2 linked regions of the Sphaerotilus montanus genome follow. The protein of the gene in region 1 interacts with the protein of each later gene in a pairwise test. Links are inferred from orthologs where the notes say so. Each region holds a gene or a part of one and is shown on either strand. Other genes may lie near its edges.

Evidence for each region.
Region 2: the proteins of BDD16_RS17000 (region 1) and BDD16_RS18520 interact in binary tests that used the Escherichia coli proteins (3 or more experiments, as listed by UniProt). The link is inferred for Sphaerotilus montanus from one-to-one orthologs.

Annotation. Positions count from the first base shown.
Region 1 is NZ_JACCFH010000001.1:3,728,131-3,743,346, forward strand. What follows is about bases 5,680-9,057. They hold BDD16_RS17000 (2-oxoglutarate dehydrogenase E1 component), read left to right. Parts: upstream 5,680-6,001; coding sequence 6,002-8,857; downstream 8,858-9,057. Other genes in these bases: odhB (2-oxoglutarate dehydrogenase complex dihydrolipoyllysine-residue succinyltransferase), read left to right, coding at 8,879-9,057. In the rest of the region: leuA (2-isopropylmalate synthase), read left to right, coding at 1-865; BDD16_RS16980 (2-isopropylmalate synthase), read left to right, coding at 908-2,449; pbpG (D-alanyl-D-alanine endopeptidase), read left to right, coding at 2,644-3,606; BDD16_RS16990 (IclR family transcriptional regulator), read right to left, coding at 3,629-4,405; BDD16_RS16995 (TIGR03790 family protein), read left to right, coding at 4,368-5,588; more of odhB, read left to right, coding at 9,058-10,108; lpdA (dihydrolipoyl dehydrogenase), read left to right, coding at 10,192-11,619; cell division protein ZapE, read left to right, coding at 11,721-12,821; BDD16_RS17020 (PP2C family protein-serine/threonine phosphatase), read right to left, coding at 12,837-13,604; BDD16_RS17025 (DNA repair helicase YoaA), read left to right, coding at 13,644-15,216. UniProt on the Escherichia coli protein: E1 component of the 2-oxoglutarate dehydrogenase (OGDH) complex which catalyzes the decarboxylation of 2-oxoglutarate, the first step in the conversion of 2-oxoglutarate to succinyl-CoA and CO(2).
Region 2 is NZ_JACCFH010000001.1:4,072,049-4,086,879, reverse strand. Bases 7,911-10,903 are described here. They hold BDD16_RS18520 (ABC-F family ATP-binding cassette domain-containing protein), read left to right. Parts: upstream 7,911-8,415; coding sequence 8,416-10,392; downstream 10,393-10,903. Other genes in these bases: BDD16_RS18515 (putative bifunctional diguanylate cyclase/phosphodiesterase), read left to right, coding at 10,567-10,903; mltB (lytic murein transglycosylase B), read left to right, coding at 7,911-8,395. Outside these bases: BDD16_RS18570 (DNA recombination protein RmuC), read right to left, coding at 1-780; BDD16_RS18565 (acyl-CoA thioesterase), read right to left, coding at 773-1,204; BDD16_RS18560 (YceH family protein), read right to left, coding at 1,207-1,845; BDD16_RS18555 (SDR family oxidoreductase), read right to left, coding at 1,862-2,644; BDD16_RS18550 (heme NO-binding domain-containing protein), read right to left, coding at 2,771-3,271; BDD16_RS18545 (electron transfer flavoprotein-ubiquinone oxidoreductase), read left to right, coding at 3,539-5,224; BDD16_RS18540 (EAL domain-containing protein), read right to left, coding at 5,241-5,969; BDD16_RS18535 (BLUF domain-containing protein), read right to left, coding at 5,971-6,426; BDD16_RS18530 (enoyl-CoA hydratase), read right to left, coding at 6,487-7,269; more of mltB, read left to right, coding at 7,325-7,910; more of BDD16_RS18515, read left to right, coding at 10,904-12,882; BDD16_RS18510 (HDOD domain-containing protein), read right to left, coding at 12,840-13,619; BDD16_RS18505 (glycosyltransferase family 2 protein), read left to right, coding at 13,940-14,831. UniProt on the Escherichia coli protein: Genetic data indicate it may be involved in ribosome assembly or function.

The sequences.
Region 1 (15,216 bases):
CCTGGTCAACATCGCGCTCAACCTCTACACCCAGGGCGTGGCGCCGGGGCTGGACTTCTCCGACATCGACGCCATCCGTCGCACGGTCGAGCACTGCAACCAGCTGCCGGTCCACCCGCGTCATCCGTACGTGGGCGATCTGGTCTACACCTCGTTCTCCGGCTCGCACCAGGACGCGATCAAGAAGGCGTTCGCGGCCCGGCGCGAGGGCGAGCTCTGGGACATGCCCTATCTGCCGATCGACCCGAAAGACCTGGGTCGCAGCTACGAGGCGGTGATCCGCGTCAACAGCCAGTCGGGCAAGGGCGGCATCGCGTATCTGCTGGAGGCCGAATACGGGCTGGAGTTGCCGCGGCGGCTGCAGATCGAGTTCAGCCAGGCGGTGCAGGCGGTGACCGACGGCGAGGGCCGCGAGGTGGTGGCCGCCGACCTGTGGGCGATCTTCTCGCGCGAATATGGCCTGGAGCAGCGCTCGACCGATCTGCGTGGCCTGCACCAGCAGGACGTCGCGCCGGACGGCTCGGTGCGTGTCAGCGCCGACTGGCATGGCCCGAACGGCTGGCAAGCCTTGAGCGGGCAGGGCAACGGGCCGCTCGACGCCTTCGTTGCGGCACTCGGTGCGGCGACTGGCCAGTCGATCGAGGTGCTCGATTACCACGAGCATGCGATCGGGGCTGGCGCGGGTGCGCGGGCGGCGGCCTTCGTCGAAGTGCGCATTGACCAGGGTCCGGCCTGCTTCGGCGTGGGCATCGATGCCAACATCGTGACGGCCTCGCTCCATGCCGTGCTGTCGGGCTGGACACGTGCCCGCCAGCGCCACCAGACCGCCACCCGGACGGGTGCGGCTGAAGAAACGATCTCCTGAATCCTGAATCCCGAATCCCGACGTGCTGAGGAGCCCACCACCATGACCGACAAACTGATCATTTTCGACACCACCTTGCGCGATGGCGAGCAGTCGCCCGGCGCCTCGATGACCCGCGACGAGAAGCTGCGCATCGCCCGCCAGCTGGAGCGGCTGAAGGTGGACGTGATCGAGGCCGGTTTCGCCGCCTCGTCCAACGGCGACTTCGAGGCGGTCAAGGCCATCGCCGACGCGATCAAGGACTCGACCGTCTGCTCGCTGGCCCGCGCCAATGACCGCGACATCGCGCGCGCGGCCGAAGCGCTGCGGGGTGCCAACTCGGCGCGCATCCACACCTTCATCGCCACCAGTGCCCTGCACATGGAGAAGAAGCTGCGCATGACACCCGAGGAAGTGTTGCAGCAGGCACGGCTGTCGGTGCGTTTCGCGCGCAACCTGTGCGGCGACATCGAGTTCTCGCCCGAAGACGGCTACCGCTCGGACGTGGATTTCCTCTGCCGCGTGCTGGAAGCCGTGATCGACGAGGGTGCCACCACGCTGAACATCCCCGACACCGTCGGCTACGCGATCCCGGAGTTGTACGGCAACTTCATCAAGACCCTGCGCGAGCGCGTCCCGAATTCGGACAAGGCGATCTGGTCGGTGCATTGCCACAACGACCTCGGCATGGCGGTGGCGAACTCGCTGGCCGGTGTCAAGATCGGTGGTGCACGCCAGGTGGAATGCACCATCAACGGTCTGGGCGAGCGCGCGGGCAACTGCTCGCTCGAAGAGATCGTGATGGCGGTGAAGACCCGCCGTGACTACTTCGATCTGGCGCTGCGCGTCGATGCGACGCAGATCGTGCCGGCCTCGCGCATGGTCGCGCAGACCACCGGTTTCGTCGTGCAGCCGAACAAGGCGGTCGTCGGTGCGAATGCCTTTGCGCACGCCTCCGGCATCCACCAGGACGGTGTGCTCAAGGCGCGTGACACCTACGAGATCATGCGTGCCGAGGACGTGGGCTGGGCGGCCAACAAGATCGTGCTGGGCAAGCTCTCGGGCCGCAATGCCTTCAAGCAGCGCCTGCAGGATCTCGGCATTTCGCTGGAGTCCGAGGCCGAGGTCAACACCGCGTTCATGAAGTTCAAGGACCTGGCCGACCGCAAGAGCGAGATCTTCGACGAGGATATCCTGGCGCTCGTCAGTGACGAGAGCGTCAGCGCCGATGTGGAGCACTACCGCCTTCTGGCGCTTTCGCAGCAGTCCGAAATGGGCGAGCGGCCGCACGCGAAGGTGGCGTTTTCCGCAGGGCCGACCGAATACCACGCCGAGTCCGACGGCAACGGCCCGGTGGACGCGACCCTCAAGGCGATCGAGTCGAAGCTGGCGTCCGGAGCCGAGCTTTTGCTTTATTCCGTGAATGCCATCACGTCCGGCAGCACGGAGTCTCAAGGAGAAGTCACGGTTCGGCTTCAACATGGCGGCCGCGTCGTCAACGGTGTCGGCTCGGATCCGGACATCGTGGTCGCATCGGCCAAGGCCTATCTGGCCGCCTTGAACAAGCTGCACAGCAAGGCCGAGCGAGTCGCTGCGCAGGGTTGACACAGGTATCGCGCGAACAGGGGGACAAAACTGAAAATCATCAAGGCTTGCGGGCCTTGCGGGCAGTGGTTTGCTTAACCTAGACTGAAATCAGTGTCCTGTCGTGCGGTATCCAAAGGTATTTTGTGAATCAAATAAAACTGAGTCTGGCGCGGACTTCGTCGAAGTGGGCATCCTTGGTGCTGGGGGTTTTGATGCTGGTGTCCGGTGCAGTCGATGCTGCGCCGCATGCCGCGAAGGGAAAGGCCCATGCCGGCAAGGTTCGCAAGGTCGCCAACCGTGCTGTCCGGCCGGTGCCGGTCACCGAGCCTCTGCGGTTGTCCTTTGGCCAGGCGGGGGGACTGCACGCCACGCGTGATCCGCTGGATCTGAAATCCAGCGTCGCGCTGGTGGTGGACCAGGACACCTCCGAGGTGCTGTTCAGCAAGAACTCCCAGGCGGTGCTGCCGATCGCCTCGCTGACCAAGCTCATGACCGCCATCGTGGTCGTGGAGTCCAGGGCACCGATGGACGAGATGCTCCAGGTCACGGAAGAAGACATCGACACCGAGAAGGGCAGCCGGTCCCGACTGGTGGTCGGCACCGAACTCAGCCGGGGCGAGTTGCTGCATCTGGCGCTGATGTCGTCCGAAAATCGCGCTGCGCACGCGCTCGGACGCCACTATCCGGGCGGGTTGCCTGCATTCGTGGCCGCCATGAACCGCAAGGCCAGCACGCTCGGCATGTCCAGTACCCGCTATGTGGAACCGACTGGCCTGTCCAGCGACAACCAGTCCAGCGCCTCGGATCTGGCCAGACTGGTGAAGACGGCCTACAACTTCCCGCTGCTGCGGCAGTTGTCGACCTCGCCGGAACTGGAGGTGGCACTCGGCCACCGCACGCTCCAGTTCCACAACACCAACAAGCTGGTGACGAATCCAACCTGGGAAATCGGTCTCCAGAAGACGGGCTACATCGTCGAGGCCGGGCGCTGCCTGGTGATGCAGGCGCGGCTTTCAGGGCGGCATCTCATCATGGTGTTCCTGGATTCGGCGGGCAAGTACTCCCGCCTGGGCGATGCCGAGCGGGTGCGTCGCTGGCTGGAGTCGTCCGACGCGGTGCGGCCCGTGCAGCATGTGCCGAGTCCCCCGGTGCGTTCGCCCGCTTCGGTGTCCTGAGGGCCGGCATTCTCTGGCCTGGTCAGGGCTGGTGGTGCCCGAGTGCCGTGGAAATCGCGGCAGCAGTGTCCAGCAGCTTGTCACACCAGCTTTCTTCCAGGCGGTCGGCGGGTGCCGAGATCGACAGTCCGGCGATCAGGCGGCCCTGGTCATCATGGATGCCGGCCGCCATGCACCGCACGCCCAGTTCCAGTTCTTCGTTGTCCCGGGCCAGATCGGTCTGTCGCACCCGTGCGAGCTCGCGCTCCAGCAGTGGCAGATCGGTGATGCTGTTGCGGGTGTGTCCGGCCAGGCCCGTGCGCGTGGCGTAACTGCGCACCCGCTGCGGATCGTCGTGCGCAAGGAACAGCTTGCCGACGGATGTCAGATGCAGTGGGGCGCGGCCGCCGACTGCGCGCACCACCTGCATGCCTGAACGCTCGGAATAGGTGCGTTCGATGTAGACGATCTCGTCGCCCTGACGCACCGAGAGATTGACGGGCTGGTGGGTCAGCTTGTGCAACTCCCGCATCGGCCCCAAAGCCGCGTCCCGCACGTCCAGCCGGGCCTTGACCAGATTGCCCAGTTCAAGAAGTCGCATTCCGAGGCGATAACTGCCCGCTTCAGGCCGGTCCACGAAGCGGCCGATGGCCAGATCGTTCAAGATCCGGTGTGCGGTTGACGGGTGCAGACCCGTCTGCTCGCTGATCAGTTTCAGCGAGACAGGATCCTGGTGCGCCGCCAGCACATTCAGCAGGGTGAACATGCGGTCCATCACCTGAATGGCCGGTGTCTGGCTGGAACTGTCCTTTTTCGTCATGGTGACTCGTTTGAAAATCAATGCCTATTTTTGCATGGCGAAACACTGGATGCGGGAGTCCCTTGGTTTTGTTGTCTGCGGTCTGTTGATCATGGTGGGGGCCGGACCTGCTTTGGCCCAGCCCGCAGACGCAGGCCCGCAGGCAGCTTCCGGTACTGCCGCTGCATCGACACCATCGGTGCGACCGCGGCCGCGACCGATGACGCGTGTTCCCCGTGTCATCGGTCGCCTGCATGCAGGGGATCTCGGGCTGGTCATCAACACGGCTGATCCGTACTCGGTCGAAGTCGGCGAGTACTACCGGCGTGTCCGCCGCATTCCGGACGGCCATGTCCTGCGCATCGACCTGCCCGTGCAGTCCCGCCTCTCGGTCGCCGATCTGGAGCGCCTGCGCCGCCGCATCGACGAGCAGTTCGATGGTGGCGTGCAGGCCTTGGCGCTTGCCTGGGTGCAGCCCCATGCGGTCGAGTGCCAGTCGATCACGTCGGCCGTGACGCTGGGGTTCGATGCCCAGGCGTGCGAGCAGCCCTGCGGTCGCCGCCCGGTTTCACCGTATTTCAATTCTGCTTCTGCGGCCCCGTTCAAGGATCTGGGGTTGCGTCCGTCGATGCTGCTGGCTGCTTCCGATGCGGACCGCGCGCGCCGTCTCATCGACCGTGGTGCATCGTCCGACCACACCCTTGGTCTGGTGGGGGCGGCTCCGGTACAGGCGCATTTCATGACGACAGCCGATGCCGCGCGCAGCGTGCGCTCCTCGTTGTTTCCGCCGGCCGGCCTGCAGCGCCGCATCGGGCTGGAAAACCACCTGGGCCATGGCGATCTGCCGCGCGAAACCTCCCGGGTGGTGCTCGTGCAGACCGGGGTGGCACAGTTCCTCGGGGCGGATGCGATCGACTGGGTGCCGGGGGCATTGGCCGATCACCTGACCTCGTTCGGTGGGCAACTCGACCGCACTGGTGGACAGAGCACGGTGCTCGACTGGCTGGATGCGGGAGCCACTGCCAGTTATGGAACTGTCAGCGAACCGTGCAACCATCTGCAGAAGTTCCCCCATCCGCAAATTCTGCTGCTCCATTACCTGCAAGGCAGCACCGCGCTGGAAGCCTACTGGAAGAGCGTGGCGTGGCCGCAGCAGGGTGTGTTTGTGGGGGAGCCGCTGGCCGCACCATTTGCCCGTCAGTGAGTGGTCAGTGCGCGAGTGGATAACTATCAGATGACAAGCGAGACCAGCGCATTGCGGTATTGCTGCAGCCTCTGCCGGAGGCCATGGCATGTTCCGCAAGACACTGGACGCAAGAAGAACGAAGGAGACTGTCGTGCCACACGACCCCTGCAGCCTCTGCTGCGACTTGGAGCATCTGTTCGCGGTGACTGTGCGTCATTTTGACCACAATCTGTTCCGGTGCGCGCCAAAACGACATGCCAGGCACCTCACTGCAGGTGCTAAAGTCTCTGGCTTGACTTTATAGGTCCTTCCCGTCCCCTTTCCTGGCAACAGCTAAGGCGGGTCGCGATCCGCCAATCGGTTTAGCCGTGTCGCGGAAGGTTGTCCAACCCATCGGAGCCCCGGATACCAGGGCGCAAGGTGAGCGAAATATGATGCAGCAATACAGGACGAACTCGTACCTCTTCGGTGGCAATGCCCCTTACGTCGAAGAAATGTATGAGGCGTACCTCGACAATCCGGGCTCGGTGCCCGACAACTGGCGCGATTACTTCGACGCGCTCCAGCACGTTCCCGCCGCCAATGGCTCCGACAGCCGCGACGTGGCGCATGCCCCTGTCATCGAATCCTTCGCCCAGCGTGCCACGGCGAACGCCTTTGCGCACAAGGCCAGCGAAGCCGATCTGGCCGTCGCACGCAAGCAGGTCCATGTCCAGTCGCTGATTGCGGCCTACCGCTCGCTCGGCTCGCGCTGGGCCGACCTCGATCCGCTCAAGCGCACCGAACGCCCCAAGATCCCCGAACTCGAGACGGCGTTCTACGACCTGACCGAGGCCGACATGGACATCACGTTCTCGGCCACGAACACGTACTTCACGAAGTCCGACAGCATGACGCTGCGCGAGATCGTGCAGGCCCTGCGCGAGACCTACTGCGGCACCCTCGGCGCGGAGATCATGCACATCACCGAGCCGACCGAAAAGCGGTGGTGGCAGGAGCGCCTGGAGTCGGTCCGCAGCAAGCCGTCGTTCTCCACCGAGCAGAAGAAGCACGTCCTCGACCGCCTGACCGCCGCCGAGGGCCTGGAGCGTTTTCTGCACACCAAGTACGTCGGCCAGAAGCGTTTCTCGCTGGAAGGCGGCGAGAGCTTCATCGCCTCGATGGACGAACTGGTCCAGCGTGCCGGCCAGAAGGGCATCCAGGAAATCGTCATCGGCATGGCCCACCGCGGCCGCCTGAACGTGCTGGTGAACACCCTGGGCAAGATGCCCAAGGACCTGTTCGCCGAGTTCGACCACACCGCTCCGGAAGATCTGCCCGCCGGCGACGTGAAGTACCACCAGGGCTTCAGTTCGGACATCTCCACCCCCGGCGGTCCGGTCCACCTGAGTCTGGCGTTCAACCCGTCGCACCTGGAAATCGTCAACCCGGTGGTCGAAGGCTCCGTGCGCGCCCGCCAGGACCGCCGCGAGGACAAGACCGGTGCCCAGGTGCTGCCGGTGCTGGTGCACGGTGACTCGGCCTTCGGTGGCCAGGGCGTCAACCAGGAAACGCTGATGCTGTCGGCCACGCGGGGGTACTCCACCGGCGGCACGGTCCACATCATCATCAACAACCAGATCGGCTTCACCACGGCGGACCCGCGCGACCTGCGCTCGACGCTGTACTGCACCGATATCGTCAAGATGGTCGAGGCGCCGGTGCTGCACGTCAACGGCGATGATCCGGAAGCGGTCGTGCTGGCCACCCAGTTCGCGCTCGACTACCGCATGGCGTTCCACAAGGACGTGGTGCTGGACATCATCTGCTTCCGCAAGCTGGGCCACAACGAGCAGGACACCCCGGCCCTGACCCAGCCGCTGATGTACAAGAAGATCAGCGCGCATCCCGGTACCCGCCGCCTGTACGCCGACAAGCTGTCCGCCCAGGGTCTGGGCGAGACGCTGGGTGACGACATGTTCAAGGACTATCGCTCCGCGATGGACCAGGGTCGTCACACCATCGATCCGGTGATCAGCAACTTCAAGAGCAAGTACGCGGTCGACTGGGCGCCCTTCCTCGGCAAGAAGTGGACCGATGCTGCCGACACCGCCATCCCGCTGACCGAGTGGAAGCGTCTGGCCGAGCGCCTGACGACGATTCCCGCCAGCGTCAATCCGCACCCGCTGGTCAAGAAGGTCTACGACGACCGCGCCGCGATGGGCCGTGGCGAGGTCAACGTCGACTGGGGCATGGGCGAGCACATGGCCTTTGCCTCGCTGGTCGCCGCCGGCTATCCGGTGCGCCTGTCGGGCGAAGACTGCGGCCGTGGCACCTTCACGCACCGCCACGCCGTGGTCCACGACCAGAAGCGCGAGAAGTGGGACGAAGGCACCTACATCCCCGCGCAGCACGTCGCCGACAACCAGGCCACGTTCACCGTCATCGACTCGATCCTGTCGGAAGAGGCCGTGCTGGGCTTCGAATACGGCTACGCCGCGGCCGAACCCAACACGCTGACCATCTGGGAAGCGCAGTTCGGTGACTTCGCCAACGGCGCGCAGGTCGTGATCGACCAGTTCATCGCCTCCGGCGAAGTGAAGTGGGGCCGCGTCAACGGCCTGACGCTGATGCTGCCGCACGGCTACGAAGGCCAGGGTCCGGAGCACTCCTCTGCCCGTCTGGAGCGCTTCATGCAGCTGGCTGCCGACACCAACATGCAGATCGTGCAGCCGACCACGGCCAGCCAGATCTTCCATGTGCTGCGCCGCCAGATGGTGCGTTCGCTGCGCAAGCCGCTGGTGCTGTTCACGCCGAAGTCGCTGCTGCGCAACAAGGATGCGACCTCGCCGGTGAGCGACTTCACCAAGGGCGAATTCCGCACCGTCATCGCGGAGCAGAAGGCCGACATCAATCCGGAGAAGGTCAAGCGTGTCATCGCCTGCTCGGGCAAGGTCTACTACGACCTGGTCAAGAAGCGCGAAGAGAAGAAGTCCGGCGACGTGGCCATCCTCCGCGTCGAACAGCTCTATCCCTTCCCGCACAAGGCGTTTGCCAACGAACTGAAGAAGTATCCGAACCTGACCGACCTCGTGTGGTGCCAGGACGAGCCGCAGAACCAGGGCGCCTGGTTCTTCGTGCAGCACTACATCCACGAGAACATGCAGGACGGTCAGAAGCTCGGCTACGCCGGTCGTCCGGCCTCTGCATCGCCGGCGGTCGGCTACGCGCACCTGCACCAGGAGCAGCAGAAGACGCTGCTCGACCAGGCATTCGGCAAGCTCAAGGGCTTCGTGCTCACCAAGTAATCCAAACAGGTTCCTACCATCATGGCCATTGTTGAAGTCAAAGTCCCCCAGTTGTCCGAGTCGGTTGCGGAAGCAACCATGCTGCAGTGGAAGAAGAAGCCCGGTGATGCCGTGGCGATCGACGAGATCCTCATCGAGATCGAGACCGACAAGGTCGTGCTCGAAGTGCCGGCGCCCGCCGCTGGCGTGCTGGTTGCACTGGTCGTCGGCGACGGCGGCACGGTCGCCAGCGAACAGGTGATCGCCAAGATCGACACCGACGGACAGGTGGCGGTCAGCCCGCTGCAGATCGCGGCCATTCCTGCCACGACGGCAGTGGCCGCCGCACCCGTGGCCGCCAGCAAGGGCGATGTCGCCATGCCCGCTGCTGCCAAGCTGCTGGCCGACAACGGCCTGAGCGTCGGCGATGTCGCCGGCTCCGGCAAGGATGGCCGTGTCACCAAGGGTGATGTGCTGGGTGCCGTCGCCGCGGGGGCCAAGGCGGCTCCGGCGCCGGTGGCTGCCAAGCCGCCGGCCGTGGCCGCACCCGCTGCGCCGGTGGCCCTGGGTGACCGCGCCGAACAGCGCGTGCCGATGAGCCGCCTGCGTGCCCGCGTGGCCGAGCGCCTGCTGCAGTCGCAGTCGCAGAACGCCATCCTGACCACGTTCAACGAAGTGAACATGGCGCCGCTGATGGACATGCGCAAGCGCTTCCAGGACAAGTTCGAGAAGGAACACGGCATCAAGCTCGGCTTCATGTCGTTCTTCGTCAAGGCCGCGGTCGCTGCGCTGAAGAAGTTCCCGGTCCTGAACGCCTCGGTCGATGGCAACGACATCGTCTACCACGGCTACTTCGACATCGGCATCGCCGTCGGTTCGCCCCGTGGCCTGGTGGTGCCGATCCTGCGCAACGCTGACCAGATGACCTTCGCTGACATCGAGAAGAAGATCGCCGAATTTGGCAAGAAGGCCAAGGAAGGCAAGATCTCGATGGACGACCTGACGGGCGGCACGTTCTCGATCTCGAACGGCGGCACCTTCGGCTCCATGCTGTCGACCCCGATCATCAACCCGCCGCAGTCGGCCATCCTGGGCGTGCACGCGACCAAGGACCGCGCGGTGGTGGAAAACGGTCAGGTCGTGGTGCGCCCGATCAACTACCTGGCGATGTCCTACGACCACCGCATCATCGACGGCCGCGAAGCCGTCCTGGGTCTGGTGACGATGAAGGAAGCGCTGGAAGACCCGGCCCGCCTGCTGTTCGACATCTGAGCGACCTCTGCGCCTCTGCGTCGAACTGACGTGATTTCGGACGCCCCTTCGGGGGCGTTCTGCCAAGACTTCAGGAATTCACCATGTCCAAGCAATTTGATGTCGTCGTGATCGGCGGCGGCCCCGGCGGCTACATCGCTGCCATCCGCGCAGCACAACTGGGCTTCCAGGTCGCCTGCATCGACGAATGGAAGAACGAGAAGGGCGGCCCGGCCCCTGGCGGCACCTGCACCAACGTCGGCTGCATCCCGTCCAAGGCCCTGCTGCAGTCCTCGGAGCATTACGAGCACGCCGCCCACCACTTTGGCGACCACGGCATCAGCCTGGACAACCTGAAGATGGACGTGGCCAAGATGGTCGGCCGCAAGAACACCGTCGTGAAGCAGAACAACGACGGCATCCTGTTCCTGCTGAAGAAGAACAAGGTCAGCTTCTTCCACGGCCGCGGCTCGTTCGCCAAGGCGGTCGAAGGCGGCTATGAAATCAACGTCGCGGGCGCTGCCAACGAAGTGCTGACGGCCAAGAACGTCATCGTCGCGACTGGCTCCAACGCCCGCGCGCTGCCGGGTGCTGCGTTCGATGAAGAGAAGATCCTGTCGAACGACGGCGCGCTGCGCATCGGCGCGGTGCCGGCCAAGCTGGGCGTGATCGGCTCGGGCGTGATCGGCCTGGAGATGGGCTCGGTCTGGCGCCGCCTGGGTGCAGAAGTCACCATCCTGGAAGCGATGCCCGGTTTCCTGGGCGCCGCCGACGAAGGCGTGGCCAAGGAAGCGCTGAAGGCGTTCAAGAAGCAGGGCCTGAAGTTCGAGTTCGGCGTGAAGATCTCCAAGGTCGACGCGTCGGGTGACGGCGTGGTCGTGTTCTTCGCCGACGCCAAGGGTGCGGAGCAGACGCTGGCGGTGGACAAGCTGATTGTGTCGATCGGCCGGGTTGCCAACACCATCGGCCTGAACCCGGAAGCCGTCGGCCTGGCGCTGGACGAGCGTGGCATGGTCGTCGTCGACGCCGACTGCAAGACCAACCTGCCCGGCGTGTGGGCGGTCGGTGACGTGGTGCGCGGCCCGATGCTGGCGCACAAGGCCGAGGAAGAAGGCGTGGCAGTGGCCGAGCGCATCGCCGGTCAGCACGGCCACGTCAACTTCGCGACCATCCCCTGGGTGATCTACACCAGCCCGGAAATCGCCTGGGTCGGCCGCACCGAGCAGCAGCTCAAGGCGGACGGCGTGGCGTACAAGGCCGGCCAGTTCCCGTTCCTCGCGAATGGCCGCGCGCGCGCGCTGGGTGACACCACCGGCTTCGTCAAGTTCCTGGCCGACGCCACGACCGACGAGATCCTGGGCGTGCACATCGTCGGTCCGATGGCCTCCGAGCTGATCTCGGAAGCCGTGGTCGCGATGGAGTTCAAGGCCTCGGCCGAAGACATCGCCCGCATCTGCCACGCGCACCCGTCGCTGTCGGAGGCCACCAAGGAAGCGGCGCTGGCCGTGGACAAGCGCACGCTCAATTTCTGAGCCTGCGCGGGTTCCGCCCGCAGCATGCAACCATCAGGGGCGGCGCGAGTCGCCCCTTTTTCCGTTGTTCTTCTTTCCGTCCTGTCCAGGCCTTGTCGACCATGCCCACCGTCACCGAGATCTACCACCAGACCCTCGCCGAGCGCGGCTACCAGGCTGATCCGGCCCAGCTGCGCGCCGTGGCCGCCCTGCAGCGCTGCCAGGACGAGTGGATCGCCTACAAGTCCCGGCGCAGCAATGTGCTGACCAAGGCGCTGATCCGGCCGCCGCTGCCGCGCGGTGTCTACATGCACGGCGGGGTGGGGCGGGGCAAGAGCTTCCTGATGGACAGCTTCTTCCAGGCCGTGCCGCTGCAGCGCAAGACGCGGCTGCACTTCCACGAGTTCATGCGCGAAGTCCACCGGGAGCTGCAGGAACTCAAGGGCATCGCCAATCCGCTCGACGAACTGGGCAAGCGCATCGGGCGGCGCTTCCGGCTGATCTGCTTCGACGAGTTCCACGTCGCCGACGTGACCGACGCGATGATCCTGCACCGGCTGCTGGACGCGATGTACGCCAACCGGGTGTCGATCATCACGACGTCCAACTTCCACCCCGACGAGCTGTACCCGAACGGGCTGCACCGCGACCGCATCCTGCCGGCCATCGAGTTGCTCAAGGCCAAGCTCGAAGTCATCAACGTCGACAACGGCACCGACTACCGCCGCCGCACGCTGCAGCATGTCCAGCTTTACCACACGCCGCTGGGCGCGCAGGCGGACGCCGCCATGACGCAGGCCTTCGACGAACTGGCCGAGGTGAAGGACGAATCGCCCGAGCTGCGCATCGAGAACCGCGTCATCCATGCCCGACGCAAGGCGGGCGGGGTGGTCTGGTTCGACTTCAAGCAGCTGTGTGGCGGGCCGCGCTCGCAGAACGACTACCTGGAACTGGCGACCCAGTTCCACACGCTGCTGCTGTCGGACGTGCCGATGATGCCGCCACGGCTGGCGTCGGAGGCGCGGCGCTTCACGTGGCTGATCGACGTGCTCTACGACCGGCGCGTGAAGCTGATCATCTCGGCCGCCGTGCCGCCCGAGGAGCTTTACACCGAAGGTCCGATGTCGCATGAATTCCCGCGCACCGTCTCGCGCCTGACGGAGATGCAGTCCGAGGAGTTCATGGCGCTGGAGCGGCGCGACGTGGACACGTCGCTGACCTGATCCCCTGGGGGGCCGTCAGTCCAGCGTGTCGAGCCGGACGAGGGCGAGCGAGAGGTTGTCGCCGCCGCCCCGGGCACGCTGGCGCGCCTTGCTGATGAGCATCTTGCTGGCATCCCGCGGCTTGAGCGCGTTGACGATGGTGCCCAGCTCGCGCGATGTGAAGTAGTGCCACAGACCGTCGCTGCACACCAGCAGCGAGTCGCCCATTTCCAGCCGGTCCATGCGGGCCACGGTGATGGGCGGGTCCTCGTCCGCGCCCAGGCAGCCGGTCAGCAGGTGGGCATGGGGGTGGTCGTTCGCCTCTTCCTCGTTGATCTCGCCATCTTCGACCATGCGCTGCACCAGCGAGTGGTCGAAGGTGCGCGTGAGCATGTTCGAGCCGCGGAACACATACACCCGCGAGTCGCCCGCGTGGATGATGTGGCACTCGCGGTTGGGCAGGACGAGGAAGGCGGCGAGGGTGCTGTGCGGCTCCTGTTCGGAGGTGATCGCGGTCAGCTTGATCATCAGGTGCGATTCGAGCACGATCTTGCGCAGCAGTTCGGACGCGGAGTCCTTGGCCGGCGCGAAGCGCTCGAAGAGCTGGCGGGCGATCAGCAGCACCTGGTCGGCGGCCTTGCGGCCCCCGCTCTTGCCACCCATGCCGTCGGCAAGAATGGCCAGCAGGCAACCTTCGGCGCGAGGGTGCGTGAAGACCTCCACCTGATCTTGTTGATACAGTCGATCACCGCGGTCGATGCCTGTGGCCGCCAATAATCGATATCCAGGGGAGTCCGGTGTCATGTCGAAAACTATAAACGGTTCAACCCGCTTTTCCTGCCCATGAAGTCAACGCCAGAGCGAATAGCGGCAACGAGCGCACGATCCCCGCTGCGCGCGGAAGTGGCGCAGGCGTTTTCCGCGGACGGCGAGCTGGCGCAGGCCGATCGCCGTTTCCAGTCGCGCGAGGTGCAGACGGACCTGGCCGACGCCGTCGCCGAGGCACTGGAGTCGCGCAGCGTGCTGGTCGCCGAGGCCGGCACGGGGGTCGGCAAGACCTTCGCCTACCTGGTGCCGCTGCTGCTGTCCGGGCTGCGGGCGATGGTCAGCACGGCGACCAAGAGCCTGCAAGACCAGCTCTTCCTGCGCGATCTTCCCCGGCTGATGCAGACCTTCGGCCTGCCGGTGCAGATCGCGCTGCTGAAGGGGCGTGGCTCCTACCTCTGCCTGCACCGGCTGGAGCAGGCCCGCCACACCAGCGAATGGCCGGACCGGCAGGCGATGCGCCAGCTGGCGCGCATCGAGGTCTGGGCGCAGGGCACCCGCACGGGGGATCTGGCCGAACTGGACAGCCTCGACGAACGCTCGCCCGTGATCCCGCTGGTGACGTCGAACCGGGAGAACTGCCTCGGCAGCGAGTGCCCGAAGTTCCGCCAGTGCCACGTCGTGCAGGCGCGCCGAACGGCCCTGCAGGCGGACATCGTCGTGGTCAACCACCACCTGTTCTTCGCCGACATGGCGCTCAAGGACACCGGCATGGCCGAGCTGCTGCCGACGGTGGACGCCGTGGTCTTCGACGAGGCGCACCAGCTCAACGAGGCCGGCGTGCAGTTCCTGGGCAAGATGCTCGGCACCAGCCAGTTGCTCGACTTCAGCCGCGATCTGCTGGCGGTCGGGCTGACCGAGGCACGCGGCTTCGGCCCATGGACCGAACTGGCCGCCCGCTGCGAGCTGGCGGCACGCGAGCTGCGGCTGGCGAGCGCGGGGCCGCTGCGGGGCGCCGTGCGGCTGCGCTGGGAGGAGCGCGCAGGTCGCCCCGAATTCACCGAGGCGCTGGAGCGTGTGCGCACGGTGAGCGCCGAGATGCTGGAGCACCTGGTCGCCGTGGCCGATGGTGGCCCCGATCTGGCCAAGCTCGAAGACCGGGCGCGGGCGCTGGCGGCCCGTGTCGAAGCCTTCCTGCAGGCGCCTGCGCACGACCATGTGCGCTGGATCGACCTGACCACCCACCAGGCCCGCCTGACCGAAGCGCCGCTGGACATCCGCGAGACGCTGCGCGCGCAGGTCGAGGGTGGCAGCCGGGCGTGGATCTTCACCTCGGCCACGCTGGGCGCGGATCCGGCGCTGAGCTGGTTCACCCGCAGCGTCGGCATGGAGGAGGCCCGCACGCTGCAGGCCGGCAGCCCCTTCGACTACGCGGCGCACGCCCGGCTGTATGTGCCGACGCGCTTCCCCAAGCCGGGCGAGCCGGCGCATCCGGGCGCGGTGGCCGAACTGGCCGGACGCTGTGCACAGGCGCTGGGCGGCCGCACCTTCGTGCTGACGACCACGCTGCGGTCACTCCAGCAGATCGGCGCTGCCTTGCGCGAGCGGCTGGCGCCGGACGGCATTGCCGTGTTCGTGCAGGGCGAGGCGC
Region 2 (14,831 bases), 340 kb from region 1 along the record:
CGCGTCCAGCCCCGCCGCGCCGCGCCCCGGCAGCCGGATCGCGAACTCCACCCGGTCGTTGCTGCCCGGCACGGTCACGACATTGGTCGCGTACTGCTCCACCGTGAACACCTGCTCCAGCAGCGCCGCGAGCTGCACCTCGCCCAGCAGCCCGCGGGTCTTCACGTTACCCAGCACGCGCTTCAGATCGCCGACACCCTGCGCCAGCGTCTGCATCTCGCCGAGGCCGCGGTGGACCTGCTCCAGCCGGTCGGCCACCTGCTTGAAGCTCTCGCCGAGGCGGGCCTCCAGCGTGGCGTGCAGCTTCTCGTCCACGGTGGCACGCATCTGTTCGAGCTTGCGCTCGTTGTCGGCCTGCAGGCTCGCCAGCCGCTGCTCGACGCTGAGCTGCACGGCGTCGAGCCGCTGCTCCATCGACTGCTGCAGCCCGGCCAGGCGGCGGTCGTTGGCCTCGGTGAGCTGGCGCAGGTGCTCGGACTGGGTGCGGCTGGCCTCGCCGGTCTGGGTCAGCAGCAGGCGCTGGAACTGGGCCAACGCCGCGTTCAGCTCCTGGCGGGTGCCGCGGGCGCTGCCCTGCACTTCGGTGCGCAGTTCGCGCTCGACCCGCTCGCTGTGGGCATGGCCGGCGTCGATGATGGCGTCGGCAGTGGCCTGCAGGCGCTCGGGGTCGTCGACTGGCGCGGCGGGATCGGTCAGTCGGCGCCAGACCAGCCACGCCAGCCCGACCGCCTGCAGCGCCACCAGCACCAGCAGGCCGATCAGCAAGCTCCGGTCACTCACCCGAGACCAGCGCCCGGATCGCGTCGGGCAGCGGTACCGATTTCTGCGCGGGAAAGTCCACCCACACCGTCTTGGCGCCGCCGGCCGCGTAGACCACGCCGGGGTCGTCGGTGCGGCCGAGCGTGATGTAGGTGTCGAAGCTGCTGCGCCCCGGGTTGCAGACGTAGTGGCGCGCCACCACGTCGCCGGGGAACTCCAGCTGCTTGTAGAAGTTGCAGAAGGCGTTGACGATCACCGGGCCGGTGCCACGCGGGTCCGGCTGCGAACCCAGGCGCTCGAACCAGTCGATCCGCACGATCTCCAGGTAGCGGAAGTAGATGGTGTTATTGACATGGCCCATCGCGTCCATGTCGCCCCAGCGGATGGGCAGCACCATCTCGTGGGTGAAGCGCATGCTGGCTTCGTCGGGAATCTCGAACCGCATCGTCACAGCTCCACGCCGAGGGCCGCGGCAATCCGGCCGAGCTGTCCGCGCAACTCGTGGACTTCGGCGCGCAGCACCGCCACTTCTTCCGCCAGCCCGGCATCGACCGCGCCGCCCGCCGCCGACTCGGTGGACGCCGCCTCCAGCCCCGCGTCGCCGCAGAGCAGGTGCGCCCAACGTGATTCACGCGCACCCGGCGCCCGCGGCAGCTTGCGCACCCGCGGCGGCTCTTTCTCGGCGAGTTCGTCGAGGAACCCTTCGACGGACGAGACATCGGCAAAACGGTGCAACCGCTCGCAATGCAGGCGCAGTTCGGCCGCCGTCTGCGGTCCGCGCAGGATCAGCATCGTCAGCAGCGCCGCCGCCGCGCCCGGCACCCCAAGCACCCGCGCCAGGTTGTGCTCGTAGCGCACGACCCGCGTGCCGCTGACTTCGTTGACGAGGCTCAGCGATTTCAGCTCCTCGATCGCGGCCAGCACCTCGGCCTCGCCCAGCGTCATCACCGGCTCGCGTGCCGTCTTCTGGTTGCAGCCGGCGCACAGCGCGTTCAGCGACAGCGGGTAGGAGTCGCGCACCGTCGCCTCCTTCTCCAGCAGCACCGCGACGATGCGCGCCTCCATCGGCGTCAGGTTGCGTCTCATCGGCGTCCCCCGCAGTTCAGAGGCCGAAGCCGTCGTCGGCCTGGATGATGGCGCCGTTGATGAAGCGGCTCTCGTTGGCGCACAACATCATCAGCACCGCGTCCAGGTCCTGCGGCGTGCCCAGGCGCTTGCGCGGCAGCATGTGGATCAGCTTCTGGCCGGCGTCGGTCTGCCAGTGGTGGTGGTTGATCTCGGTGTCGATGTAGCCGGGGCAGATGGCGTTGACATTGATGTCGAACTTGCCCCACTCCAGCGCCATCGCGCGGGTCATGTGGATCACCGCCGCCTTGCTCATCGCGTAGGGGCCGATCTGGCTCAGCACGCGCAGGCCGGCCATCGAGGCGATGTTGACGATGCGGCCACCGGTGTAGGTGCCCGGTGCGGCGCCGCGGGCACGGGCCACCATGCGCTTGCCGACTTCCTGCGCGACGAAGAAGGCGCCGCGCACATTGGTGTCGAACACGAAGTCGAAGTCTTCCGGGGTGACATCGACCAGCTTCTGGGTCGTGCTGACGCCGGAGTTGTTGATCAGGATGTCGAGCACGCCGACTTCGGTCTCGGCGTGGGCGACGGCCGACTTGATGCTGTCGATGTCGGTGACGTCCAGTTCGACCACGTGGGCGTCGCCGTCCGCAGCCTCCAGTTCGGCGCGCAAGGCCTTCAGGCGGTCGGTGCGCCGACCCGCCAGGACCACCGCGGCACCCGCCCGCGACAGCACCCGTGCGAACTGAGCCCCCAGACCACTGGAAGCACCGGTGACGAGGGCCACGCGGCCGGACAGATCGATGGGGTAGCTCATGGAATTGCTCCTCTTTCGGTGTGGATCGATGTTGGTCGAAATCTTCACCTGAAGATAGCACGCCCCATGCGGGCGTCCTGTCACCGCCGCTGCACCGGCCCGGCGCCTCGGAAGACGCCGTGGAATTCAGCGCATCAGGGCGCGCACATGCATCAGCGCGGCGGCTGCCGGGTAGCGGCGTGCGGGCACGCGGCGGCGTTCGTAGCGGGCCAGATCGTCGAGCAGGCCGCGGACCAGCCGCTCGGCCTGCTGGCGCTCGCCCAGCAGCAGCTCGATTTCTTCGGCCTCGGACTCGTCGATCTCGTAGGAGCGCAGCACGACATCGTCGCCATCGGCGGTGATCTGGCCGAACAGGTCGGCGTGGCGGGCAAAGACGTCCGGATTGGCGATCCGGATGTGGCCGACCAGCCGGCTGGCCAACTGCTGGAGCAGCGCATGCGGCGTCTCACCCACACGGCGCGACAGCGCATCGAACAGGACCTGGAGCTGGGCGGCCGGGTAGGTGTCGAGCAGTTCATCGTCGTGCCCGGCAGGAACGTCCATGCCGAAGAGGATGGCGTCCGCCACCGGTGCGCCAAAGCGCGCTTCGACCATGTTCACGAATTCGGTAACCAGCAGACCCAGCATCACACACCCCACGTTGACCAGACAGTACCGGCTAAGCGGGTCATCCCGTCTGCAAGCCGATACAGCCAGCATAGGTGCCCCCGAATTGAACAAAACGGAGAAATGCCTGACTTCCGCCAGTTATCTTCTGAAGATCATCGGAGGTGCCAATTGACGCACGGCAGGGTTTCACGACGCCAAAAAAGAACGGTCGTTCTTTTTTTGTCTGAGGGCCGTTAGAATCTCGTCCGCCCGCATGACCCAGACCCCGCCATTACAAGGACGCCCATGAGCCCCCAGGAGATCCTCGACCAGTTCGGCCCCCGCGACGCGATGGAGTACGACGTCGTCATCGTCGGAGCCGGCCCTGCCGGACTGGCCGCCGCCATCCGCATCAAGCAGCTTGCCGAGGCGCAGGCCCGGGAGTTGTCGGTCGTGGTGATCGAGAAGGGCTCGGAGCCGGGGGCGCACATCCTCTCGGGTGCCGTGATGGACCCGGTCGCGATGGTCGAACTCTTCCCGGACTGGAAGGAACGCGGTGCACCGCTGAACCAGCCAGTGACCGCCGACGAAGTGCTGTTCCTGACCGAGACCGGTGCCACGAAGACGCCCCAGGCCCTCATCCCCGACTGCTTCCACAACCACGGCAACTACATCGTCAGCCTCGGCAGCGTCGTGCGCTGGATGGGCGAGCAGGCCGAGGCGCTGGGCGTCGAGATCTTCCCCGGCTTCACGGCGGCCGAGGTGCTGTACCACGCCGACGGCAGCGTCAAGGGCATCGCCACCGGCAACCAGGGCGTCGGCAAGGACGGGGAACCGAGCGACAGCTTCCAGATCGGCATGGAACTGCACGGCAAGTACACGCTGTTCGCCGAAGGCGCCCGCGGCCACCTCGGCAAGCAGCTCATCGCCAAGTTCAAGCTCGACGAAGGCAAGGACCCGCAGAGCTACGGCCTCGGCATCAAGGAACTCTGGGAGATCGATCCGGCGAAGCACCAGCCCGGTCTGGTCATCCACACCGCGGGCTGGCCGATGAACGCGGACACCTACGGCGGTGGTTTCCTCTACCACCTCGAAGACAACAAGGTCACGCTCGGCTTCGTCACGGGCCTGGACTACAAGAACCCGTGGCTGAGCCCGTTCGAGGAGATGCAGCGCTGGAAGACGCACCCGTCGATCCGCCAATACCTGGAAGGCGGCAAGCGCCTGGGCTACGGCGCGCGGGCCATCACCGCCGGCGGCCTGCTGAGCCTGCCGAAGACGGTGTTCCCGGGCGGCGCGCTGATCGGCTGTGACGCCGGCTACCTGAACGCCGCACGCATCAAGGGCAGCCACGCCGCGATCAAGACCGGCATGCTCGCCGCCGAAGCCGCGTTCGAGGCGCTGGCCGCCGGCCGCCAGCAGGACGAACTCAAGGCCTACCCGACCGCGTTCGAGTCCAGCTGGCTGCACGCCGAACTCGACAAGTCGCGCAACTTCAAGCAGTGGTTCAAGAAGGGGGTCTACGTCGGATCGCTGATGACGGGCATCGAGCAGTGGCTGCTGCCCAAGCTCGGCTTCGCCGCCCCGCCGTGGACGGTGCACCGCGACAAGCCGGACCACGCCTACCTGCGCCCGGCGGCCGAGTGCGAGAAGATCGAGTATCCGAAGCCGGACGGTGTCATCACCTTCGACCGCCTCAGCTCGGTGTTCATCTCCAACACCAACCACGAGGAACACCAGCCCGCGCACCTGACGCTCAAGGATGCGCGTGTGCCGGTGGAGATCAACCTCGCGAAGTACGCCGGGCCAGAGTCACGCTACTGCCCGGCCGGTGTCTACGAGTTCGTCAAGACCGACAACGGCCACGACAAGCTCGTCATCAACGCGCAGAACTGCGTGCACTGCAAGACCTGCGACATCAAGGATCCGACCCAGAACATCGTCTGGGTCACGCCAGAAGGTGGCGGCGGACCGAACTACGCGGGCATGTGAGCGACAGCGGCCCCGCTCAGCCGCGGGCCGGCAACACCGCTGCGGGCAGCGATTCGAAACCCGGTCGGCCGAACAGGTAGCCCTGGAACAGGGACACGCCCTCATCGGCCAGCCAGCAGAATTCATCCACCGTCTCGACACCCTCGGCGATGGCGTCGATGCCCAGGTCGGTACAGGCACTCAGGATGGCGCGCACGATCGCCTGGCGCGGGCCACTGCGTTCGATGCCGCGCAGCAACGCCATGTCGAGCTTGAGGACGTCGGGCTGGAACTCCGCCAGCAGGTTCAGCCCGCAGTAGCCCGCACCGAAGTCATCGATCGCCAGCTTCAGCCCCTGGGCCCGGTAGCGCTTGATCAGCCCGGCAAAACGCGCCACGTCATCGATCACCTCGCCCTCCGTGACCTCCAGCACCAGGCGGTCGATCGGCAGGCCGCTGCGGCTCGCCGCCTCCAGCATCGGGGTCAGGAAATCCCGCTGGCTGAACAGGCTCTGCGGCAGGAAGTTCAGGTTGAGCTGGGTGCACAGGCCCAGCCGGGCCGCCAGCGCGATGGCCACTGCGCGGCCGTGGGCATCAAACTCGTGCAGGGCACCGTGTGGCACACGGCTCAGCACACTGTGCGCCGATTCGCCGTCCGGTCCGCGGATCAGCGCCTCGTATGACACCACCGTGCCGCTGGTCGCCTGCACGATCGGCTGGAACGCGAAAGAGAACCGGGGCAGCGGCAGCGGCATGGGGACGGTCATGTCAGACCGGCGCATCGCTCACCTGCACACGCCGGTGCCAGCGTCCGGCACTGAAGGCCTCCAGCAGTTTCCTGGCCCGTCCCCCATCGATCTGGTTCAGCGCATGGCCGGCGCCGAAGAAGTCATTCAGCCCCGGTATCTGCGCACGGTCCGCCTCGTCCAGTCGGGCGAATCCCATCGTCCAGGCCGAGAAGCTGCGCCGGGCGATCGGCTCGTGGATGATCTCGACCACCCGGTGGTGCCGTGGATCGGTGGCGATGTGGGCATACAGCCGTGCCACCACCGCCTCCGGGCCTTCCAGCACCTGAAAGAAGTTGCCCCGGTCATGGAGCAGCATGCCGGTCACGCCGAGCGCGGCATTGCACACCCGCGCACGCGCCAGCAGTGCCAGCAGCTCGTCTGCACTCAGGTCGCGCGTGGCCGTGCTGGCGTAAATGCAATGGACCAGATCAGACATCTTCGGACCCCCACCGATAGACCGGTATCGACCATCTGTCCGCGGAATTGAGCCGATCGCTCACCAGTTGGGCGGACGCTTGTCGATGAAGGCCTGCACGCCTTCGAGCGCACTCTCGTCCATCATGTTGCAGGCCATGGTCTGCACGGCGGTCTGGTAGGCGGCCTCGACCCCCATCTCCAGCTGGCGGTAGAACAGCGCCTTGCCCATCGCCACCGCGGCGCGTGGCTTGGCGACGATGCTGGCAACCAGGCGCTCGACTTCCGCATCCAGCGCTTGCGCCGGCACGACACGGTTGACCAGTCCCTTGGCGAGGGCCTCGCTGGCGGACAGGAACTCGCCCGTCACCAGCATCTCGAACGCCGTCTTGCGCCCGACGTTGCGCGACAGCGCCACACTGGGCGTCGCGCAGAACAGACCGAGGTTGACGCCACTCACCGCAAAGCGCGCTGTCTCCACCGCCACCGCCAGATCGCAGGTCGCCACCAGCTGGCAGCCCGCCGCCGTCGCCACGCCATGCACGCGGGCAATCACCGGCACCGGCAGACGCTGGATCGCCAGCATCACCTTGCCGCAGCGGGTGAACAGGTCGCGGTAGTAGCCCAGGCTCGGCTCGGCGCGCATCTCCTTCAGGTCGTGGCCCGCGCAATAGGCGCGCCCGGCCGCCGCCAGCACGACGCAGCGCACCGACGGGTCATCGGCCAGCCCGTCCAGTTCGGTCTGCAGGGCTGCCAGCATCGCCTCGGAGAGCGAATTGAACGCCTGCGGACGGTTGAGCGTCAGGGTCACGACGCCGCGGGCGTCCTGGGTGCGCAGCAGCAGGGATTCATCGGGGTGGGTCATGGGCGTCTCCAGGGGGTGTTTTCCTGCAGTGTGCCAAAGCGGCGACAATCGGGCCATGTCTGTTCTTCGAATCCTGCGCGCGACCCTGTGTTCGGCGCTGCTGCTGAGCCCGCTCTGGCCCGCCATGGCCGCGACACGCGCGCCGGTGGTCCCTGGCCCGCCTCCCGGCTATGAAGCCCGGGCGGATGTCGCCACCTTCATCAAGGACCTCGTCCAGCGCCACCCGGAACTCGACGAGGAGGTCGTCGCCACCACGCTGTCGGAAGCACGCTACCAGGCCCAGGTCGCCAAGTTCATCATGCCCGCGGCCAGCCCGGCGGCCAAGAACTGGAAGGTCTACCGCTCGCGCTTTCTCGACACGCTGCGCGTGCGCGAAGGTGTCAATTTCTGGCGCGACAACGAAGCATGGCTGCGGCAGGCCGAAGAACGCTGGGGCGTGCCGGCGCGGGTCATCGTCGCGATCATCGGCGTCGAGACGATCTACGGGCGCCAGACCGGCGGCTTCCGCGCCGTGGACGCACTGGCGACGCTGGCCTTCGACTTCCCGCGGGGCCGCAGCGACCGCAGCGGGTTCTTCCGCGACGAGTTGGAGGCGCTGTTCGCCCTCGCCTCGCGCGACAGGATCAATCCGCTCAGCCTGAAGGGCTCGTACGCCGGCGCACTGGGCATGCCGCAGTTCATGCCGAGCACCTGGCTCAAGTTCGCCATCGACTTCGACGGCGACGGCCGCACCGACCTGCAGCGCAGCACCCCGGACGTGATCGGCAGCGTGGCCAACTACCTGGCCGGACATGGCTGGGTCAAGGGCATGGCCACGCACTACGACGTGCTCCCCCCGACGACCGACGCGGACCGCGAAGCCCTGCTCGTGCCCGACATACTGCCCAGTTTCACCGCCGCGGAACTCGCCCAGCGCGGCGCGCTGCTCAGCCCCGCCGGCCAGCAGCACGCTGGCAAGCTCGCGCTGGTGGAGTTGCGCAACGGTGTCGAGGCGCCCAGCTTCGTCGCCGGCACCGATAATTTCTGGGTCATCACCCGCTACAACTGGTCCGCGTACTACGCCATGGCCGTGATCGACCTCTCCGAATCCCTGGCCGCGCTCAAGACCGTCGCCGACAACCGCTGATCCGCCCCGCGCGGCCCCCCATGCTCCAGTTCAAGTCCATCACGCTGCGCCGCGGCGTCAAGATCGTCCTCCAGAACGCGTCCTTCACGCTGCAACCCGGCGAGAAGGCCTCGCTCGTCGGCCGCAACGGCGCGGGCAAGTCCTCGCTGTTCTCGCTGCTGACCGGGCGGCTCCAGTCCGACCAGGGCGATGTCGAGATGCCCCCGCGCTGGGAAATTGCCGAAGTCGCGCAGGACATGCCCGAGACCGAGACCGGCGCCACCGAGTTCGTGCTCGAAGGCGACCGGCCGCTGATGGCCGCCCGCGCCGCGCTGGCCGCGGCAGAAGCCGCCGACGACGGCCACGCCATCGGCGACGCCCACGCCCTGCTCGGTGAAGTGGGTGCCTTCGATGCGCCGGCTCGGGCGCAGTCGCTGCTGCTCGGCCTGGGCTTCCGCGTCAGCCAGCTCGACGCGCCGGTCAACAGCTTCTCCGGTGGCTGGCGGATGCGGCTGCAGCTGGCGCGGGCGCTGATGTGCCCGGGGGACCTGCTGCTCCTCGACGAGCCCACCAACCACCTGGACCTGGACGCACTCGTCTGGCTCGAAGCGTGGCTGCTGCGCTTCGACGGCACCATGCTGGTCATCAGCCACGACCGCGAATTCCTCGACGCCGTCACCAAGGTCACGCTGCACCTGGACGAAACCCAGGTCACCCGCTACGGCAGCAACTACAGCGGCTTCGAGATGATGCGCGCCGAGCGCATGTCGCAGCAGCAGGCAGCCTTCTCCAAGCAGCAGGAAAAGGTCGCCCACCTGCAGCGCTTCATCGACCGCTTCAAGGCCAAGGCCAGCAAGGCCAAGCAGGCGCAGAGCCGCGTCAAGGCCCTGGACCGCATGACCAAGCTGGCGCCGATCCTCACCAGCGCCGACTTCGAGTTCGAGTTCCGCGAGCCGCAGAGCCTGCCGAACCCGATGATCGTGATGGACGATGTCTCGGTCGGCTATGGCGACAACGTCATCGTCTCGAACATCAGCAAGTCCGTGCTGCCCGGGCAGCGCATCGGCATCCTCGGCGCCAACGGCCAGGGCAAGTCCACCGTGGTGAAGACGCTCGCCGGGGCGATCCAGAGGCTCGGTGGCCACATCCAGGAGGGCAAGGGCCTGTCGATCGGCTACTTCGCGCAGCAGGAACTCGACGTGCTGCGACTGGAAGAAGGCCCGCTCGCCCACATGGTCCGGCTGGCGCGCGATGTCGGCCCCCAGGCGCGCGAGCAGGAATTGCGCGACTTCCTCGGCCGCTTCCGCTTCACGGGCGAGATGGTGGGACAGGCCGTGGGGTCGCTCTCCGGCGGCGAAAAGGCCCGGCTGGTGCTGGCGATGCTGGTCTGGCAGCGCCCCAACCTGCTGCTGATGGACGAGCCGACCAACCACCTGGACCTCACCACCCGCGAGGCGCTCAGCATGGCCTTGAACGAATACGAAGGCACGGTGATGCTGGTCAGCCACGACCGGGCGCTGCTGCGCGAGGTCTGCGACGAGTTCTGGCTGGTGACGGGCGGCGAGGTGCGGCCCTTCGACGGCGATCTGGACGACTACCAGAAGTGGCTGCTGGAGCAGAGCAAGGAAATGGCCAAACGCGCCCGCGAGGAAGACCGGGCCATGCAGAGTCGGAAGGTCACTGCACCCGCCGCCCCGATCATCGCCGCACCGGTGGTGGAAGCCCCCGCGTCGGCACCGGTCAGCCGGGACGATCGCAAGGCCCAGACCGCCTCGCGTCTGAAGCTCGCCGAACTGACCAAGCCGCTGAAGAAGCAGCAGCAGCAGGCCGAGCAGGCGCTGGAGGCCGCGCAGAAGGACCACGCCCGCGTGCTCGCCGCCCTCGGCGACACCGGTCTGTCACCAGCAGCACGCGCCGAGCAGGGCCGTCGGCTCAAGGAACTCGACGACCGCATCGCCGAACTGGAGCTGCGCTGGATGGAGCTGGGCGAACAGATCGAAGCCATGGGAGCCGTCTGAATGACCATTTCGGGCAGCATGTGGCATCTTGACTGCCTTGCGCCCGCCTGACAGCACCGGTCCGGGAATCCATCGTGGCAGCCGCGGATAATCGTCGGCCCCCCCTGCAGGATTCACCGCTTGAACCACCATAGATCCGCGCAATCACGTGTGAATGAATGGATTCATGCTGGCTTGCGGTCCATACAAGGTTGCTGGCAGACCAGCAGCACCGACGTACCGCTGCGTCAGCGGCTGCAAGCGCGCCAGCTCGAAACCTGGCGCAACGGGCACTGGATCAACCACCTGTCCATGGTCGCGGCAGCCGGACTGATCGTCATCGCAGCGGGTCCCTTGATCTCGCCGTCCATCGCGGGGCTCTGGCTGGGGGCGCTGCTGCTCAACCCGGCCATCCTGAACAGCCGGTGGCGCAGGCGGCCGTCGACGAAAGCGCGCATGAACGTGTTCCCGCGCCGACTGCTGCAGGCCCTGCTGACCGGGTTTCTCTACCAGGGTGTGGCGTCCTGGCTCTACCTGATCGGACCGGATCCGCTGCGGCTGCTGATCGGACTGATCACCTGCGGTGTGCTGTGTTCCGGCGCGCTGGGGTTTGCACGCAATCCGCAGGTCGGGCTGGTCTGGCTGGGTTCGCTCGGCCTCGCCAACATCGTGGTCCTCGGGATCAGCGGCCGGGACAACGACCGGCTCCTCGTGCTGGCCATGGTCGCCTACGTGCTGGTGCTGTCCAAGGACATGCTGGTGACGTCCCGGGAATTCGTGCGGCGCTGCGAGGCCGAATTCGAGGCCGAGCGGCAGTCGCACATGGTCAGCCTGCTGCTGAGCGAGTTCGAGGGCTCCTCGCAGGACTGGTTCTGGGAGACCGATGCCCGGGGCTGCATCACCCACGCCTCGCCCCGCATGTCGGAAGTGCTGGGCACACCGGCAAGCGCGCTGCCTGGCCAGTCGCTGGTGGCGGTGCTGGCTGCCAAGGCACCACAGGACGCGGAGGGTCATGCAGCGCGGCAGTTGCTGGCGGGGCACTTCGGCCGATCCAAACCGTTCCGCGATCTGGTCGTCCCCCTTCAGACCGGTACGGAGTGCCAGTGGTGGAGCCTGGGCGGGCGCCCGATGCTGAATCCCGCTGGTGTCGTGCAGGGCTGGCGCGGCCTGGGCACCGACACCACGGCGATGCGCCGCCATGAACGCGAACTGCAGCGTCTGGCCAATACCGACGGCTTGACCGGCCAGACGAGCCGGCGGGGCTTCCAGGACCACCTGCGTGCCTGCTTTTCGGCGGGCAGCGAACAGCGTTCCGTCGCCCTGCTGATGATCGATCTGGACGGATTCAAGGACATCAACGACGCCCACGGCCATGCTGTCGGCGATGCGCTGCTGCAGGCCGTCGCCAGGCGCATGGCGGACATCGCCACGCCCGACATGGTGCTGGCACGGCTCGGCGGCGACGAATTTGCCGTCATCCTGCCGGGCGACAGCGAACCGGGCCACGCCGAATCCGTCGGTTGGCAGATGCTCATGGCGCTGCGGGCGCCGTTCCAGCTGGAGGCCCTCCAGGTCGATGTGCGGGCCAGCCTGGGACTGGCGCATGCGCCAGCACATGGCGACAGCGATGTCGAACTGCTGCGCTCGGCAGACATGGCGCTCTATGCCGCCAAGGCCGCCGGGCGGGACCGGCTGCAGGTGTTCGACCAGGCGATCGGCCAACGTGCACAGCACCGTGCGCTGGTGACGCGGGAGCTTGCCGACGCCATCGCGCGGCAGGAACTCGACCTCGATTACCAGCCGGTCTTCGATGCCCGTACCGGACACGCCACCGGCGCCGAAGTGCTGCTGCGCTGGCACCATCCCAGACTCGGCACCCTCGCCCCGGGCGCATTCATTGCGCTCGCCGAAGAGTCAGGGCTCATCACCTCGATCGGTACCTGGGTGCTGCGACAGGCGTGTCACGAAGCGGCGTCATGGCCGGCATCACAGCGTGTGGCCGTCAACCTGTCCGTGCGCCAGCTCCACGACCCGCACCTCATCGACGAGGTGCGACAGATCCTGATCGACTCCGGCCTGCCACCCCATCGACTGGAGCTGGAAGTGACGGAGTCCGCGCTGGCCGAGGAGCAGACCGCGCTGATGCAGCTCTCGGCACTGAAGACACTCGGGGTCCTGCTGGCCCTGGACGATTTCGGGACCGGCTACTCCTCGCTGTCCTACCTCCAGCGGTTCCGCTTCGACCGCCTCAAGATCGACCAGTCCTTCGTCCGGCCGTTGCGGCAACCGGACGCCGTCGAGCAGCTCGCGCTGGTGCGGGCGGTGATCGAACTGGCCCGCGCCCTGCGGCTGCGGTGCACGGCCGAAGGCATCGAGGACGATACCCAGGCGGCTGCGCTGCGGGCACTGGGCTGCGACGAACTGCAAGGATTCCAGCTCGGCCGCCCGATGTCCGCAACCGCCTGGCGTCAGTGCATCAGCGCATCGACCCCGGACACGGCCAGTTCGTGAGCCGGGAGGTGCTGCTCCAGCCAGTCGAGATCCAGGCCGAGGTGCACCACCAGATCCCCTTGCACGGCCAGCAGCCCCTCCGAGACAGGGCGGCCGCTTTCGCGGCATTCCGCCACCACACTGGCCAGCCGCAGCGCCGCCGCCAGCCGGGAGAAGGGCCGCGCCGCCATCGGCTGGTTCGCGGCGCGGAAGGCCTCGACCAGCACGGCCGGGAATTTCCAGTGCTGCGCCAGCTCCGCCGTGACCTCCGGATGAGAACACCCGAACACGAGCGTCTCGTAACCGATGCGGCTGTCGAGGTCGATGGCCCGGGTCACCACCGACCGTGCCTGCGCCGGCTCGACCATCCACATCAGCAGCTGACCGGTGCGCAGCATCAGTCCGCCCAGATAGGCCATGTCCTCGTCCAGATCGAGCGCACGGGCGATCGGCTGGGCGTAGGCGGCCACGGCCAGCGTGCCGCGCCAGAACGAGAGCCGGTCGAAATCCTTCAGCGCCGGGAAGGCCCCCACCATGCTGGCCGACAGCGTCAGGTCGCGCAGCGCCCGCAGCCCCAGGGACGCCGAGGCATCACCCAGTGAAGTGACCGTGTGCGACGGCGAATAGCGCGGCGAGTTCGCCAGTCGCAGCACCTTGGCGGCCAGCGTCTGGTCGCGACCGATCAGGCCGGCGATCTCCGGCAGCGGCAGGTCTTCGCGGTCGAACGACTGCAGGAGTTTGTGCGCCACTTCGGGCATGGCCGGGAGCGTGCAGGCACGTTCGACGAATGGAGCGATTCGGGTCGGGCAATTGGGCACGGAAGTGACTCCTTGGAAAAAGAGGTGAACTTCCGTCATCGACAGCGGCAGCCCGCAGCTGAATGGGGGTATTCACGGAATGGCGGCTGCTTGCATTTTTGAAAATGATAAATATGCAAATCCGATCCACCATCTTCGACGGTTTGCAAGCCAACCTGAACCAGAGATTTCACGAACCAGAGGCCAAGTGAAATATCATGTTTTCACGGTATCTGGGAGCCGCTCCAGACTATTCCAGAAAATACCAGGGGAACTGTCCAGTGCCAGAAGTCTCGATCATCCTGCCGACCTACAACCGCGTCGACGTGATCGGGCGCGCCGTTGCCAGCATTCTTCTGCAGACCCACCAGGACTGGGAATTGCTGGTGATCGATGACGGCTCGAACGACGGCACGGTCGAGCGACTCGACGGACTGGATCCGCGCATCCGGTTCATCCGCCAGGCCAACCAGGGTGTGGCGACAGCCCGCAATACCGGCATCGCTGCCGCCACGGGTCGCTTCATCGCCTTCATGGACTCGGACGATGAATGGCGGCCGCAGTTCCTGGCGCTGACCACGGCCTTCCTGCGTGCCCATCCGGACGAACACTGGGTCGCCACCGAGTCCCTGGAAGACCTGGGCGATGGGGGACCGCCGATCCGGCACAGTTGCACGGACATCGCGACAACCTACGTCGCCTTCGCGCGCTCCATCGGATCCCGTGCACTGGATCTGCCCCCGGGTACCCGCGACGACTACCTGCGCGTCTACCAGCGGTGCGCGCCGGTCGGTGCCTGGGGACGGGCGGTTCTGGATGCAATCGGGCTCGACTGCGCCATGGTCTACCACGGGCACACGCTGCAGCACATGCGCTGGGGCTACCTGAACTGGCTGCCAGCCACCCTGCTCACCCGCGAGGCACTCGCCACGGCCGGCCCCTTCGCCACCCATGTGCGCAGCGCCTCCGACTACCGCTACTTCATCGCGCTCGCGCGCCACTTTCCGGCCAATCTGATCGCCGTGCCGCTGGCCATCAAGTACGAGCGTGCCATGGGCAACCAGGTCCTCGCCCAGGACCACCTGGCCACCGGTGCAGGCGCCTACCGGTTCGAGCGCAACAAGCTGGCCTGTCTCGACGAGGCCTTCGACCCGCACGACCCGGAGATCGCCT